DNA from 2 places in the Neorhizobium puerariae genome. Region 2 is predicted to be linked to the other one. Evidence: riboswitches for the same ligand, from Rfam matches in the RefSeq annotation. Region 2 holds a riboswitch; the other holds the start of a gene.
What was found. A riboswitch is a leader RNA that binds a small molecule or an ion and turns the genes downstream of it on or off. The one in region 2 is predicted to bind S-adenosylmethionine.
Positions count from the first base shown of each region.

Region 1 (7,210 bases), on a different contig from region 2:
GTGTCCCGACCCTGGGCGCGGCGCAGGAAATAGGTCGCGCTCCAGAACTGTTTTGCGTCATCCGCAAAGCTCATAATCGCCTGCGTTCCCTCTTAAATCTGGAAAATACATCTGGTCAGTGGTGACGCCAACCATTCGGCGCGTACCTTCAACTTGAAAATTAGCCGGGGTTTTTCAAGTTGGACACGGAACCATTACACGAACACGGTGGAGCGCGTGAAGGCGCTGGGCGGAAGAAGGGCCGGCCCTCGTTGCGCCGGGCTGCGGATGCGATCGCGGAAGTAGCTACGGCGTTTCCGTCGTGGAGCCCTGTCATGCACTTCGCAACAGTCGCGAACGATGAGAGCTTGCCAGCGGATGTGCGCCTAGACGCGGCGAAGGCTGCGGCTCAGTATCTCCATGCCCGTCCCAAGCCGGTCGAGATGGAGCCGGATGCTCTGGTTGAACTGGAAGGCCGCGTAGCTCGCGCTCGCCTTGAAGCACAGGCGGAAGTGCTGGACGCCAATCCTTCGCTCTCCGACCGTCTTGCCCGCGCGATGACAAGAACCGCTGAGGATGTCGCGCTGATGGCGGCAGCGCGGCCGGTCGTCCTTAACGTCCAGCCTTCATCCGTAGAAAGCAAACAGAATAACAAACACGACGCCGTTTCCCCCTTGTCGGCGTCGCGTAGGGAGCCGGAGCCTGAGAAGCCGGATGAACGCACTCAGGCTCCCGCAACCTCTGCCTCTGCTGATTGGGTGGAGAAGCCCGCCGCCGCTGAGCCGTATCGGCCGCTTCTAGCATGGCCAGAGCCCGCACCGTCCGTCAGCGTTGATTACGATCCAACGCATGGCTCTTACGATCTCGAAAGGAAATGAGAATGGCAATTGACCCTGCCCTTTACTCTGAATTGAACGCCACTGCCGCAACCTGCCAGACGGCATATGACGCATTCCTCGCATCCATCCCGGCGTACAATGCCGCGCACGATGCCATGCGCAAAGCTGTCTTGGACGCCGCGCCCGGCGTTCCTTTGGTGCGCGCCGGCACCGGCGAACCAGCTACGAATTTTGCCATCAACGCTCTCATTACCGGCCAGCCCTTCGACTTCCTTGCCGCCGTCGAAAACGCCTGGGGAGAATATGCAGCACAGGAGGCTGGAGAATGAAAATGGTCAACTCCATTGATATCGCGGAAAAGCTCGCTGCGCTCGATAACGCGCTGTCCGACGCGGAAGCCGATTTTGATCGCAACGCCGCCGAGGCCGTCGCAGGCGTCGAGGGCGCAGGCAGTGAAGCCGCTGCCGCAAATGCGCGGATCGAGCGCCTCAAGATCGAACAGAAAATTCTCCAGCGCGCCCAGACCAAAGCATTAAAGCGTGAGGCAGAAGCCAAAGCCGCCGACGAAGCCCAGGTTCGCGCCCAGCACGTAAGCGATGCAGGAGAGGCGGCGGTGTTGCTGATCTCTCAGGCTGAGCTTGTTGATAGCCTCACCGATCGGCTGGCGGTCGCCATCACCGATCTCGCCCGGCTTGAAGGACAAGTTCGTTCGTCGCTCGCCGCCGCCCGCCAGCTACCCGATGAAGGCGTTGTCGGCAGGAAGGGGATATCCGCGTTCGCCCTCGATCGCGTCAATGCTTTGGCAAGAGGTACACTCATTCGCGTCAGCGACCAGCGCACCATTGCCGACATTGCACGCATTGGCTGGCGCTTCCTGCTCAAAAACGACAGCGAAACGGAGGCCGCGTGATGGCTGATCTCGATCCTGCTCACCTCTTATTCCCTACGGACGCACCGGCGAAACCGGCCGCGCCAGCTGATAACGGGCTCCGACCGCCGACCCTTACGCCAACGTGGACTGTCAAGGCTCCTGCGCCGGCCGCGCCTCCTCACCGCTCTGCCGGTCAGACACCTGCCGATCCGGCTGAGATGTTGTTTGGGGAAGAAGCTCGCAAACCATCGGAAAAGGCCGGCCAAGACTTCTTGACGGATAGCAGCGGCAAATTCGCGGAGGTGGTGGCATGCATGGACCAAGCCGTTATCGAGGCGTTCAGTGAAGGCGACAGGCCACGCGGAGAAGCCCTCAAGCTCGCAAGGGACGCGATCATTGATGATGCGATCGATCACGGCACTGACAAGCAAACCGTGAATGAAGCGTTTGCGGCTCTGCAAGAGGTGAATAAAGCCAGCTTCGGCGATCTGAGCGAGGAACAGCTTGCGGCGTCGTACTCGGCGGGCATGGCTGCTGTGCAGGCGGCGAGCATTTCCGACGATGATCTCAACGCCGCTCGGGCTTTCATCCGCGACATGGAAGAGATCGCCCCCGGCACAATCGCCAGCCTGGAACGGCGTGGGGCGGGAAATGACATTCGCATCATCAAGAAGGCTGTGGCTGAGGCCCGTCGCCGTGGCTACTGAGTTGAGACATATGAGAATTAGATCACTCACACACTTCAACGACCGTGCCCAGGCGGTAGATTTCGCTCTTGGTCACATCTCACACAACATGCCAAGAGAGCAGCGGATCAAGGCAGCGGCGGCTTATGGCAATTTCGCATGCCCGATCTTCTCTGTCGAAAACGCTGATTGTCCAGATGAGCAATCTGGCCTTGCGACGGACAGTGAGGCAACCGCACCGATCTATGCGATCAGCATTGACGATAATTTCATTGCGGTTGCTGTCTGCTCAGTGCGAACCGAACATTTTCCGCTGCGGCTTTCGATGCTCGCTGTCCATCCTCACTTTTCCGGCAGGGGCTTGGCGCTTGAACTTGCGAGCCATGTATTCGCGTCCGCGCCGGTTGTGATGGGCGCGGTGGAAAAGCCAGCCTTCAAGCGGCTGTACCGCAAAGCCGGGGTGACATGTTGGATGCGTGTCGGCGGCAGAGATGATTACTGGATCGGCTCAACACAGCCCTTTCCGCAGCCGTTGCGATATGGCGTGCCTGTGGTTGATGACGTTGAGCAAACGTTATTGCGCCATGGTATGACCCGCATGGTCGGTGACCTCTTGGAGGTAACGCAATGACTGCCTGCCCATGCTGCCGCGCTCCAGTAAACGTGCCCGATCTTTACGATCTTGTTGATGAGCGGGGCATAACCGGCCACGCTCTGCTGATTTTAGAGGCGCTTTGGGACGCTAAGGGCGCGCGAGTTATGTCAGATGTCTTATTCGACGCTATGTTTGCGGATGACCCGGATGGGGGGCCTTCGCCCAACCGGTGCTACATCTCAATGCGGCTGGCGATTGAAGAGCTTGACCGGCTGCTGGCTGGCTCGGGCGTGGCTGTGGTGAGCGTCGGTCACCGGAAGGGCTATCGGCTCAATCTTACCGGCTTTGACAGCTGATATCTCTCTCCGTAACCCTGTTGATGACCCACGATACTCGTATTTCGCCGTGCCGGCCGGCTTGGCTATCTTGTGAGGACGCCTAGCGATGACACAGAATGACGACGCCGACCTGATCGCCTTGGGCCGGAAGCTGGATGCAGCCCGCCGCGTCTATGACGCAATGGTGCAAGCGATCCCAGATGATGTCTCACCGGACACTGAGAACGCCGCGATAGAAGCGGCTGCGGTCCCTGTCGCTGCTCTCGCAAATCAGATTGCCACGATGACCGCGACGGCCGATGAAGCTCATGCGGTCAAGGCGCGCGCTCATTCGTTCCTTGCCGGTCAGCGTGCTTGATTGGCTTTCCCACCAGCGTTCGAACTGTGCAATCAAGTGTGTAATAGGACGATGACGAAACTCCTAAGTAACTGAAATTGCTGCGTTTTTTGAGATAAAATGGAGCGGGTGAAGGGAATCGAACCCTCGTATTCAGCTTGGGAAGCTGCTGCTCTACCATTGAGCTACACCCGCAGAACGCAAACTGCCCGAAAGAGGAAACCCGCTTCGGGGCAAGGCATGCGCAAAACGATGGCCTGAGACTTCCAACAGAAGAGGCGGCCTGTCAAGCGGCCCTGGCGCGCTCAGACGCGAAAATGCTTGGAGAGCTTCAGGCCCTGCGCCTGATAGTTCGATCCCATGCCCGCGCCATAAAGTCCTTCCGGTCTTTTCAGCATATGCTCGTAGACCAGACGGCCGACGATCTGGCTGTCCTCCAGGATGAAAGGCACCTCGTGGCTCCGCACTTCGAGGACCGCGCGGCTACCCCGCCCTCCGGCCTCTTCATGGCCGAACCCCGGATCGAAAAAGCCGGCGTAATGGACGCGGAATTCGCCGACCAGCGGATCGAAGGGGGTCATCTCCGCGGCGTAGAGCGGCGGCACATGCACCGCCTCGCGCGAGACAAGGATGTAGAATTCGTCCGGATCGAGGATCAGTTCGTTGCGGCCGCGGCTGTAGAGCGGCTCCCAGAAATCGAAAATGTCGTGCTGGGCCTTCTTGTCCACATCGACGACGGCCGTGTGGTGCTTGCCGCGATAACCGATGAGGCCGTCCTTGTCGCCGGCAAGATCGATCGACAGCGCGATGCCGCCGCCGGTGACATTCGGCTGCTTGGCGGCGACGAGGGTTTCGTCGCGATGAAGCCGCAGCAGCTCCGGCTCGCCGAGCAGCGCGTTGCCGACCCGGAACCGGATCTGCGACAGGCGCGAGCCGCGCCGCACGACGATCGGGAAGGTGCGCGGAGAGATTTCGAGATAGAGCGGACCGGAATAGCCGGCCGGGATCTTGTCGAATTCCTGCGCGTAATCGGTAATGACGCGGGTGAAGATATCGAGCCGGCCGGTGGAGCTTTTCGGATTGGCCGACGCCGACATGTTGGCCGGCAGATCGAGCTTCTCCATCAGCGGAACGATATAGACGCAGCCGGTTTCGAGCACCGCGCCTTCCGAAAGATCGATCACATGCAGTTTCAGCCTGTCGAGCTTGTCGGAGACGAGGCTCGTGGGACCCGGCATGAAGCTTGCGCGGACGCGGAAGGCTTTCGCGCCCAGACGCAGGTCGAGGCTCGCCGGCTGGATCTGATCGTGATCCAGCTCGCGCTCCGAGATCAGCCGTCCATTTTCGAAAAGCGCCGCAATCGCGCGGTCCGCCAGAATGCCTGTTTCGCGAGCCATCATGTCTCTTCCGTATTTCAACGCGACAAAACCAAATCAGAGCCATTGACGCAAGCCGAGAGCAGGCGTATGGCAGCTTTATCCCGTGGTGATTTGGCCGGTCGGCTTGCAGCCACGTTAAACAAGTGGCTAAAAGGACCGGGTGCGAAACCGGTCTGCTTTTTGCGACCGGTTTTTTTGTTTTGGAATGGGGACTAGCATGACAAACAAATGGCGCCCGGCAACCCAGCTCGTTCACGGCGGCACGCTGCGCTCGCAATATGGCGAAACCTCGGAAGCGATCTTCCTGACCCAGGGCTTCGTCTACGACACGTCGGAAGCGGCCGAAGCACGCTTCAAAGGCGAGACGGACGGTTTCATCTACGCGCGCTACGGCAGCCCCACCAACGACATGTTCGAAAAGCGCATGTGCGCCCTGGAAGGCGCCGAAGACGCCCGCGCCACGGCTTCCGGCATGGCCGCCGTCACCTCGGCCATCCTCTGCCAGCTCCAGGCCGGCGACCATATCGTCGCGGCCCGCGCCCTTTTCGGCTCCTGCCGCTGGGTGGTCGAGACGCTTGCTCCCAAATACGGCATCGACTGCACGCTGGTCGACGGCCGCTACCTGGAAAACTGGGAAAATGCGATCACGCCGAAAACCAAGGTCTTCTTCCTGGAAAGCCCGACCAACCCGACGCTCGAAGTGGTCGATATCGCCGGCGTCGCCAAGCTCGCCAACCAGATCGGCGCCAAGGTGGTGGTCGACAACGTGTTTGCGACGCCCCTCTTCCAGAAGCCGCTGGAACTCGGCGCCCATATCGTCGTCTACTCGGCGACCAAGCATATCGACGGCCAGGGGCGCTGCCTCGGCGGCGTCGTGCTGTCCGACAAGGCCTGGATCGACGAGAACCTGCACGACTATTTCCGCCATACCGGCCCAGCCATGTCGCCATTCAACGCCTGGACGCTGCTGAAGGGCGTCGAAACGCTGCCGCTGCGCGTCAAGCAGCAGACGGAGAGCGCCTCGAAGATCGCCGATTTCCTGGCCGAGCAGAAACAGGTCGCGCGCGTCATCTATCCGGGCCGCAAGGACCATCCCCAGGCCGACATCGTCGCCGGGCAGATGAAGGGCGGCTCGACGCTCGTCGCCTTCGAGCTGAAGGGGGGCAAGGAAGCCGCCTTCAAGCTGCAGAATGCGCTGGAGATCGTCAGGATCTCCAACAATCTCGGAGATTCCAAGAGCCTGATCACGCATCCGGCCACCACGACGCACAAGAACCTGACGGACGAAGCACGCGCCGAGCTCGGCATATCGCCCGGCACCCTGCGCCTTTCCGCAGGCATCGAGGACACCGAGGACCTGCTTGAGGATTTCGCCAGGGCGCTTTCCGGCATCTCCGCCTGACCTGACCAGCCGATATGGTGAATCCGGTGTAACCGGATTCACCATATCGATTATCCCTAACTTCAAGAAACGCTCACACTCGCTTGTTCAAACCGCGAGAATTCTTGACGTTTCAGCGACCCTGTACAATATCGGATCGAGACCACTCCTGAGGTGCCGCATGTATCGCGCCCGGACAAGAGACATCGAAGTCGCCGTCGAGCCCTATTATCTGGAGGAGCAATCCAATCCGGAAGAGGGCCGCTATGTCTGGGGTTATCACATCGTCATCGAGAACCATTCGCCCGTCACCGTCCGGCTCGTCCATCGCTACTGGCACATTACCGACCAGAACGGCGTGGTGGACGAGGTCGACGGCCCCGGCGTCGTTGGCGAACAACCACGGCTGAAGCCCGGCGACTCCTATGAATATTCCTCCGGCTGCCCGCTCGACACCCCGTCCGGCATGATGTTCGGCCATTACGACATGCAGACCGACGAGGGCGAGACCTTCAAGGTGACGATCCCCGCCTTCTCGCTCGATTCACCCGGACTGCTTCGCGTTCTCAACTGACCCATCCGGCCGAAGAACCGATAGGTTATGGGCCTTGTCGGTTTTTCTATTTGTTGCCCCCCTGCTTCTCCGGCATGGTCTGGCCGTCAAACGGTCTTTGGGAGGAGCCTCATGACACGACCCTTTCTGCTGGCGTCCTGCGCCTTTCTTGCGCTGGCGCCCTTCGCCCCGGCATCCGCACAGAACAAGAGCAGCTTCATCGACCAGAAGGACAGGCCGGATTTCGCGGCG
Region 1 is NZ_JBHMAA010000015.1:207,931-215,140, reverse strand. It holds gene ACFFP0_RS14330 (hypothetical protein) at 1-74, opposite strand, end outside; gene ACFFP0_RS14325 (hypothetical protein) at 315-857, shown strand; gene ACFFP0_RS14320 (hypothetical protein) at 860-1,147, shown strand; gene ACFFP0_RS14315 (hypothetical protein) at 1,144-1,728, shown strand; gene ACFFP0_RS14310 (hypothetical protein) at 1,728-2,396, shown strand; gene ACFFP0_RS14305 (GNAT family N-acetyltransferase) at 2,407-3,006, shown strand; gene ACFFP0_RS14300 (hypothetical protein) at 3,003-3,326, shown strand; gene ACFFP0_RS14295 (hypothetical protein) at 3,415-3,666, shown strand; tRNA gene ACFFP0_RS14290 (tRNA-Gly) at 3,767-3,840, opposite strand; gene ACFFP0_RS14285 (2'-deoxycytidine 5'-triphosphate deaminase) at 3,951-5,045, opposite strand; SAM riboswitch at 5,118-5,196, shown strand; gene ACFFP0_RS14280 (O-succinylhomoserine sulfhydrylase) at 5,242-6,426, shown strand; gene apaG (Co2+/Mg2+ efflux facilitator ApaG/CorD) at 6,587-6,979, shown strand; gene ACFFP0_RS14270 (tannase/feruloyl esterase family alpha/beta hydrolase) at 7,091-7,210, shown strand, end outside.
Region 1: it holds a riboswitch for S-adenosylmethionine, as region 2 does, so the genes downstream of both, ACFFP0_RS14280 (O-succinylhomoserine sulfhydrylase) here and metA (homoserine O-acetyltransferase MetA) in region 2, are expected to answer to the same signal.

Region 2 (7,210 bases):
CGCTTCCCATCCTCTTGCCAGGAGCGCCTGACATGATCCTTGCCGCCCTTCCCCGGCTGATCCTTGAACCACCCGTGCGTACCGCACTGATGGAAGACCTCGGCCTGGCCGGAGACATTACCTCGACCGCCGTCATACCCGGAGATCACCGTTCGAAAGTTGTCATGGCCGCCCGCAAGCCCGGCGTGATCGCAGGCCTCGACGCCGCCGCGCTTGCCTTTGCGCTTGTCGATCCCGCGATAACGGTAATCCGCCACATTCCTGACGGAGCATCGGTGAAGCCGGGCGATACCATCGCCACCGTCGAAGGCCTGTCCCGCGGACTGCTGACTGCCGAGCGCACGGCCCTCAATTTCCTCGGCCACCTGTCCGGCATCGCGACGGTCACCGCCGGCATCGTCGCGGCGGTCGCCGGCAGCAAGGCTTCCGTCGTCTGCACGCGCAAGACGACGCCGGGCCTGCGGGCGCTCGAAAAATACGCCGTCCGCGCCGGCGGAGGCATCAATCATCGCTTCGCTCTCCACGACGCCGTGCTGATCAAGGACAATCACGTCGCAATCGCCGGCGGCGTCGCGGAAGCCATCCGCCGGGCCAAGGCCGGCGTCGGCCACATGGTGAAGATCGAGGTGGAGGTCGACACGCTGGCCCAGCTTCGGGAAGCGATGAACGCCGGCGTCGACGCGGTGCTGCTCGACAACATGCGGCCGGACCAGCTTCGTGAGGCGGTCGGGATCGTCGGCGGCCGGGCGATCACCGAAGCCTCCGGCGGCATCACCCCGGAAACGGCGGCGGAAATCGCGGCGACCGGCGTCGATCTGCTATCGATCGGCTGGATCACCCACAGCGCGCCAACCCTCGATATCGGGCTCGATTTCGTTTCCGCCTGATCGCGCAGCCGGGAAACGCCCTATTGTTTTGAGAAAACGTAGTCCGTTTCCTGACGCAGAACCTCGCCGGGGCGCAGAACAGCATTCGGAAAGCCCGGGTGGTTGATGGCGTCCGGCCAGACCTGGGTTTCCAGGCAGAATCCGGCAAACGGGCCGTAGCGACGTCCTTCGAGGCCGGGAACCGGAAGTTCCTGAAGCTTGAAGGCGGCATAGAGCTGCACACCGGGTTCGGTGGTGCGCATCTCCATCGACACGCCGGAATAGATGCTGCGCGCCAGCGCGACGGACCGCTTTTCCACGCGCCCGGCCGACAGGCAGTAATTATGGTCGAAAAGCACCTGCCGGTCGCCGTCGAACCGCTTCATCGGTCCCATTTCGCGCAGGTCGAAGGGCGTTCCGGCGACCGCCATCAGCCTGCCGGTCGGCAACTGTTTTTCATCGACATCGACCAGGTGATCGGCTGCGATCATGATGTCGTGGCCGAGCGCATCCTCGCGCCCGTCGAGATTGAAATAGGAATGCTGGCAGATGTTGGCGAGCGTCGGCTGATCCGTCGTCGCCTCGTAGACGACCGACAGCACGCCGCCATCCTCGAGGTGGTAGGTGGCCGTCACCGTGCAATTTCCGGGATAGCCTGCCCGGCCGTCGGGATCGACGATACGCAGGACGACCTTGTCGGCGGCATGTTCCACGATCGTCCAGTTGCTGCGGCCGATGCCGTCGGTCCCGCCGTGAAGATGGCCGATGCCCGGCTGGTTCGTTTCGAGCTGGTATTGCTTTCCGTCGAGAACGAAGCGGCCTGCGGAGATGCGGTTGGCGCAGCGGCCGGGCGTCGCGCCGAAATAGGGCGAATGGACCGGGTAGGGATCGAAGGTCTCGAAACCGAGCACGAGCGGCGGCTGATGGCCGTCGAGCCTGAGATCCTGGATCGCCGCGCCCCATGTGATGACGTTTGCGGTCAATCCGCCACCGGCGATCTTCACCCGATAGACGGGTTCGCCCTTCTCCGTCGTGCCGAAAACCTCGAAACCCTGATCCGACATGGATTAATTCCTCCGCCGATATATTCGGCGGCAAACTGCGCGATTTGGCCGCAAGCTGCAATGTCGCGAAGAAGAAAAAGTCCTGGGAAGATCGATGTCAGCGGCTGAGCGCACGCGTCGCCTGTTCCAACCCGCCGAGCGTCAGCGGAAACATCTGTTCGATCATGAGCTTCCGCATCAATCCGATGGAGGTCGTGTGGCGCCAATGCCCCTCGGGCACCGGATTGAGCCAGATGCAGCGGCGGAAATGACCGGTCATGCGCCTGATCCAGATTTCGCCGGGCTCCTGGTTCCAATGCTCGACGGAACCGCCCGCATGGGTGATCTCATAGGGGCTCATGGAGGCATCGCCGACGAAGATCACGCGATAGTCGGCACCGTAGCTGCGGATGAGATCGAGCGTCGCCATGCGGCCCGAGCGACGCCGGTTCTCCTTCCACACGCCCTCATAGAGACAGTTGTGGAAGTAGAAATGCTCCATATGCCGGAACTCGGCACGCGCCGCCGAGAACAGTTCCTCGACGACGCGGATATGATCGTCCATCGATCCTCCCACATCGAAGAACATGAGAAGTTTCACGGCATTGCGCCGCTCCGGCCGCGTCTGAACATCGAGATAGCCATGCTCCGCGGTGGAGCGGATCGTGCCCGGCAGGTCGAATTCCTCCGCAGCCCCTTCCCGCACCCAGCGCCGCAGCCGCTTCAGCGCCAGCTTGATATTGCGCGTGCCGAGCTCGACCTTGTCGTCGAAATCCCTGAATTCCCGCTTGTCCCAAACCTTCACCGCCCGACGGTGGCGCGACTCGTCCTGTCCGATCCGCACGCCCTCCGGGTTATAGCCATAAGCGCCGAAAGGGGAGGTCCCGCCGGTGCCGATCCATTTCGAACCGCCCTGGTGGCGCCCCTTCTGCTCCGCCAGCCGCTGCCGGAGCGTCTCCATGAGCTTCTCAAAACCGCCGAGCGACTGGATGAGCTTCTTCTCGGCCTCCGTCAGATGCTTTTCGACAAGCTTGCGAAGCCATTCCTCGGGAATGTCCGCCCCTTCGAGACCGGAAGTCTCGGAGACGGCTTCCAGCCCGCGAAAATGGGAGGAGAACGCCTGATCGAACCTGTCGATAAACCTCTCGTCCTTCACCAGTGCGGCCCGGGCGAGGAAGTAGAAAGCCTCCACGTCGAAATCCACGATTCCCTGCTCCAGCCCTTCGAGAAGGACGAGGAATTCCCGCAAGGTAACCGGAACCTTCGCCTCTCTGAGCTGCAGGAAAAACGGGATGAACATCGCCGGTCGGTTTACTCCATGCCGATCTTCTCCAGATCGTAGGGCGTCGTCTGGTAGATCTCGTTGATCCAGTTGCCGAAGAGAAGATGCGCATGGCTGCGCCAGCGGTTCAAGGGCGTCAGCGTATCGTCGTTGTGCGGAAAATAATCGTGCGGCAGCTTGATGGGAATGCCGGCATTGACGTCCCGGAAATATTCATCCGCCAGCGAGGTCGAATCATACTCCACATGATTGAACATGTAGAGGCGCTTGCCGACCTTCTCATGCACGAGACAAAGGCCCATCTCATCCGATTCCATCAGGATGTCGAGACCGCGCGCCGTCTCGACATCGGCGCGGCGCACCTCGGTCCAGCGGGATACCGGCACCTGAAAATCATCCGAAAAACCATTGAGATATACGGATGAAGGGCAAAGATTGCGATGGCGGTAGACTCCGAATGCCTTTTCCTTCAGCTCGTATTTCGGCACGCCGTGGAAATGATAGATCGCCGCCATCGCCCCCCAGCAGACGTTCATGGTCGAATGAACGTTGGTCGACGTCCAGTCGAAGATCTTCCGCATTTCGTCCCAGTAGGTGACTTCTTCATAGGGCAGCGTCTCGATCGGAGCGCCGGTGATGATGAAACCGTCGAACTTCCGGTGCTTCACTTCTTCCCAGGTCTCGTAGAAGGCCAGCAGATGCTCTTCCGACGTGTTCTTGGCCTTGTGATTGCCGACGCGCACCAGCGAAAATTCCACCTGCAGCGGCGTCGTGCCGACAAGCCGCGCCATCTGGATCTCGGTCTTGATCTTGTTCGGCATGAGGTTCAGGAGCCCGATCTGCAGCGGACGAATGTCCTGCCGCACCGCCGCGGTTTCGGTCATGACCCGCACACCCTCCTGAACGAGAGTGCTGAATGCGGGCAGCGTATCGGGAATCTTGATCGGCATTTCCAAACCCACAAAAACAAAAACCGGCGGCGAAAAAATCGCGACCGGCCCGTGGGAAGTCATCTTCTCGCGGCCCTTTAGCGACTTTTTTTACGTGGCTGCAAGCCGGCCGGCCAAATCACCACGGAATTACGGATCTTCAAATACGCCTTGCTACGCCCGACGTCAATGGGAGCAAAATTTCCCTATCGCTCCCGCCGCGCCATGAATGCCATACGCTCGAAAAGGTGGACGTCCTGCTCGTTCTTCAGAAGCGCCCCGTGAAGCTTCGGCAGGGCGTTCTTCACATCGCCCCTGAGGTCGGCGGGGTCCACGTCGTCGGAAATGAGAAGCCTGATCCAGTCGAGCGCCTCGGAGGTGGACGGTTTTTTCTTCAGCCCGGGCATCTCGCGGATCTCGTAGAACTGGGCAAGCGCATTGCGCACCAGCGCCTGCTTGATGCCGGGATAATGCACCTCGACGATACGGGTGAGCGTGTCGACATCGGGAAAACGGATATAGTGGAAGAAGCAGCGGCGCAGGAAAGCGTCCGGCAGTTCCTTCTCGTTGTTGGATGTGATGATGACGATAGGCCGGACCGTGGCCTTCACGGTCTCGCCGGTCTCATAGACATGGAATTCCATACGGTCCAGCTCCTGCAGGAGGTCGTTCGGGAATTCGATGTCCGCCTTGTCGATCTCGTCGATCAGCAGCACGATCTTCCGGTCCGAGGCGAAGGCCTGCCACAGCTTGCCGCGGCGAATGTAATTGGTGACGTCATGGACGCGTTCGTCTCCGAACTGGCTGTCGCGCAGCCGGGAAACAGCGTCATATTCGTAAAGCCCCTGCTGCGCCCTGGTCGTGGACTTGATGTTCCATTCGATGAGATCGAGACTGAGGGCAGCCGCGACCTGCCGGGCGAGTTCCGTCTTGCCCGTACCGGGTTCGCCCTTGACCAGCAGCGGCCGTTCAAGCCGGATCGCGGCATTCACCGCCACCATCAGCTCCTTGTCGGCGATATAATCCGCTGTACCCTGAAACTGCATGTCTTCGTCCCGATCTCAAAACCCCGCGCAAACTAGTGACTGGATATGGACGAAGCAAGCGCAAGCGGCTTTCCCTTTCCGCTCGGTTTACGCTATGGGCAGTGTCATGACCCACGCGACTTTCACGATCCTGCTCGGCGGCGATCTCATTGTCACCGAACGCCTGCGAAAGGCCGTCAGCGCGAGCCGCTTCATCGCGGCCGACAGCGGCATCCGTCATGCGACCGCACTCGGGGTCGAGCCGGAACTCTGGGTCGGTGATTTCGATTCCACCGATGCCGAGCTTGCAAGACAATGGCCGGGCGTGAAACAGCAGACCTATCCGCCCGCCAAGACGGAAACCGACGGCGAAATCGCCACGTCGGAGGCGATAGACCGCGGCGCGACGCGGCTGGTTTTCGCTGGCGCGCTCGGCGGCGAGCGCAGCGACCACGCGCTGCAGCATCTCATCCATGCCATGAGTCTGGCCGAACGCGGCTTCGACATTCTGCTGACATCCGGCGAGGAAGAGGCGATCCCCCTGCTTTCCGGAGCCAGGACACTGGATCTGCCCGAAGGTTCGCTCTTTTCGGTCGTCGGCTTCTCCGGCCTGGAAGGGCTGGACATCATCGGCGCGCGATATCCGCTCGACAACTTCTCCCTACCTTTCGGCTCCTCCCGCACGGTTTCGAACGTTGCGGAAGGACCGGTGGAAATCCATCTAAGAAGCGGCAGGGCCATGATCCTCGCCCGCCCCTACGACTTTTCCGGAGCATGAGGCCATATGGCACCTCCCATCCTAAAGCTTGACGACATCTTCCTGAGCTTCGGCGGCGCGCCGCTCCTGGCCGGAGCGAACCTGCAGGTGGAGCCGGGCGACCGCATCTGCCTCGTCGGCCGCAACGGCTCCGGTAAATCGACGCTGATGAAGATCGCCGCCGGCATGGTCGAGCCGCAGTCCGGCGAGGTTTTCCGGCATCCGGCCGCGACCATCCGCTATCTCGAGCAGGCGCCGGATTTCGCGGGCTTTTCCACCGTGCAGGCCTATGCGGAAGCCGGCCTTGGCCCCGGCGACGACCCCTATCGCGTCACCTATCTGCTGGAACATCTGGGCCTTACCGGCCACGAAGACCCGAAGACGCTATCCGGCGGTGAATCCCGCCGCGCCGCGCTTGCCCGCGTCATGGCCCCCGAGCCGGATATCCTGATGCTCGACGAGCCGACCAACCATCTCGACCTGCCGACGATCGAATGGCTGGAAGACGAGCTGCGCAAGACGAAGAGCGCATTGGTGCTGATCTCGCACGACCGGCGTTTCCTCGAAAAGGTCTCGACCGCCACCGTCTGGCTCGATCGCGGCACCTCACGCCGGCTCGACAGGGGTTTTGCCCATTTCGAGGCATGGCGCGACGAGGTGCTGGAGGCCGAGGAGGTGGAGCAGCACAAGCTCGGCAAGGCGATCGAGCGCGAGGAACACTGGCTGCGCTACGGCGTAACGGCGCGGCGTAAGCGCAACATGCGCCGTCTCGGAGAACTGCAGTCCATGCGCGCCTCCTACCGCGGCCACAAGGGACCGCAGGGCACGGTGAAGGCCGAGATCACCGAGGGGCGGGAATCCGGCAAGCTGGTGATCGAGGCGGAAAACATCACCAAGGCCTATGACCGACAGATCATCGCGCCGTTTTCGATCCGCGTCCATCGCGGCGACCGGATCGGCCTTGTCGGTCCGAACGGCGCCGGCAAGACGACGCTGCTGAAGATGCTGACCGGCCAGCTCGCTCCCGACGCCGGCACGGTGAAGCTTGGCACGAACCTGGAAATCGCCACGCTCGACCAGAAACGCGAGGACCTGAATCCGGAAGACACCTTGTCCCACTACCTGACCGACGGCCGCGGGGAGACCTTGCTCGTCAACGGCGAGCAGCGCCACGTCGCGGGCTACATGAAGGATTTCCTGTTCCAGCCGGAACAGATGATCCGCACGCCGATCAAGAACCTGTCCGGCGGCGAGCGCGCCCGGCTGATGCTCGCCCGCATCATGGCCAAACCTTCCAATCTGCTGATC
Region 2 is NZ_JBHMAA010000014.1:217,304-224,513, reverse strand. It holds gene ACFFP0_RS12900 (L-aspartate oxidase) at 1-31, shown strand, start outside; gene nadC (carboxylating nicotinate-nucleotide diphosphorylase) at 33-887, shown strand; gene ACFFP0_RS12890 (aldose epimerase family protein) at 908-1,930, opposite strand; gene ACFFP0_RS12885 (vWA domain-containing protein) at 2,028-3,209, opposite strand; gene metA (homoserine O-acetyltransferase MetA) at 3,221-4,141, opposite strand; SAM riboswitch at 4,199-4,276, opposite strand; gene ACFFP0_RS12875 (AAA family ATPase) at 4,327-5,166, opposite strand; gene ACFFP0_RS12870 (thiamine diphosphokinase) at 5,273-5,923, shown strand; gene ACFFP0_RS12865 (ABC-F family ATP-binding cassette domain-containing protein) at 5,930-7,210, shown strand, end outside.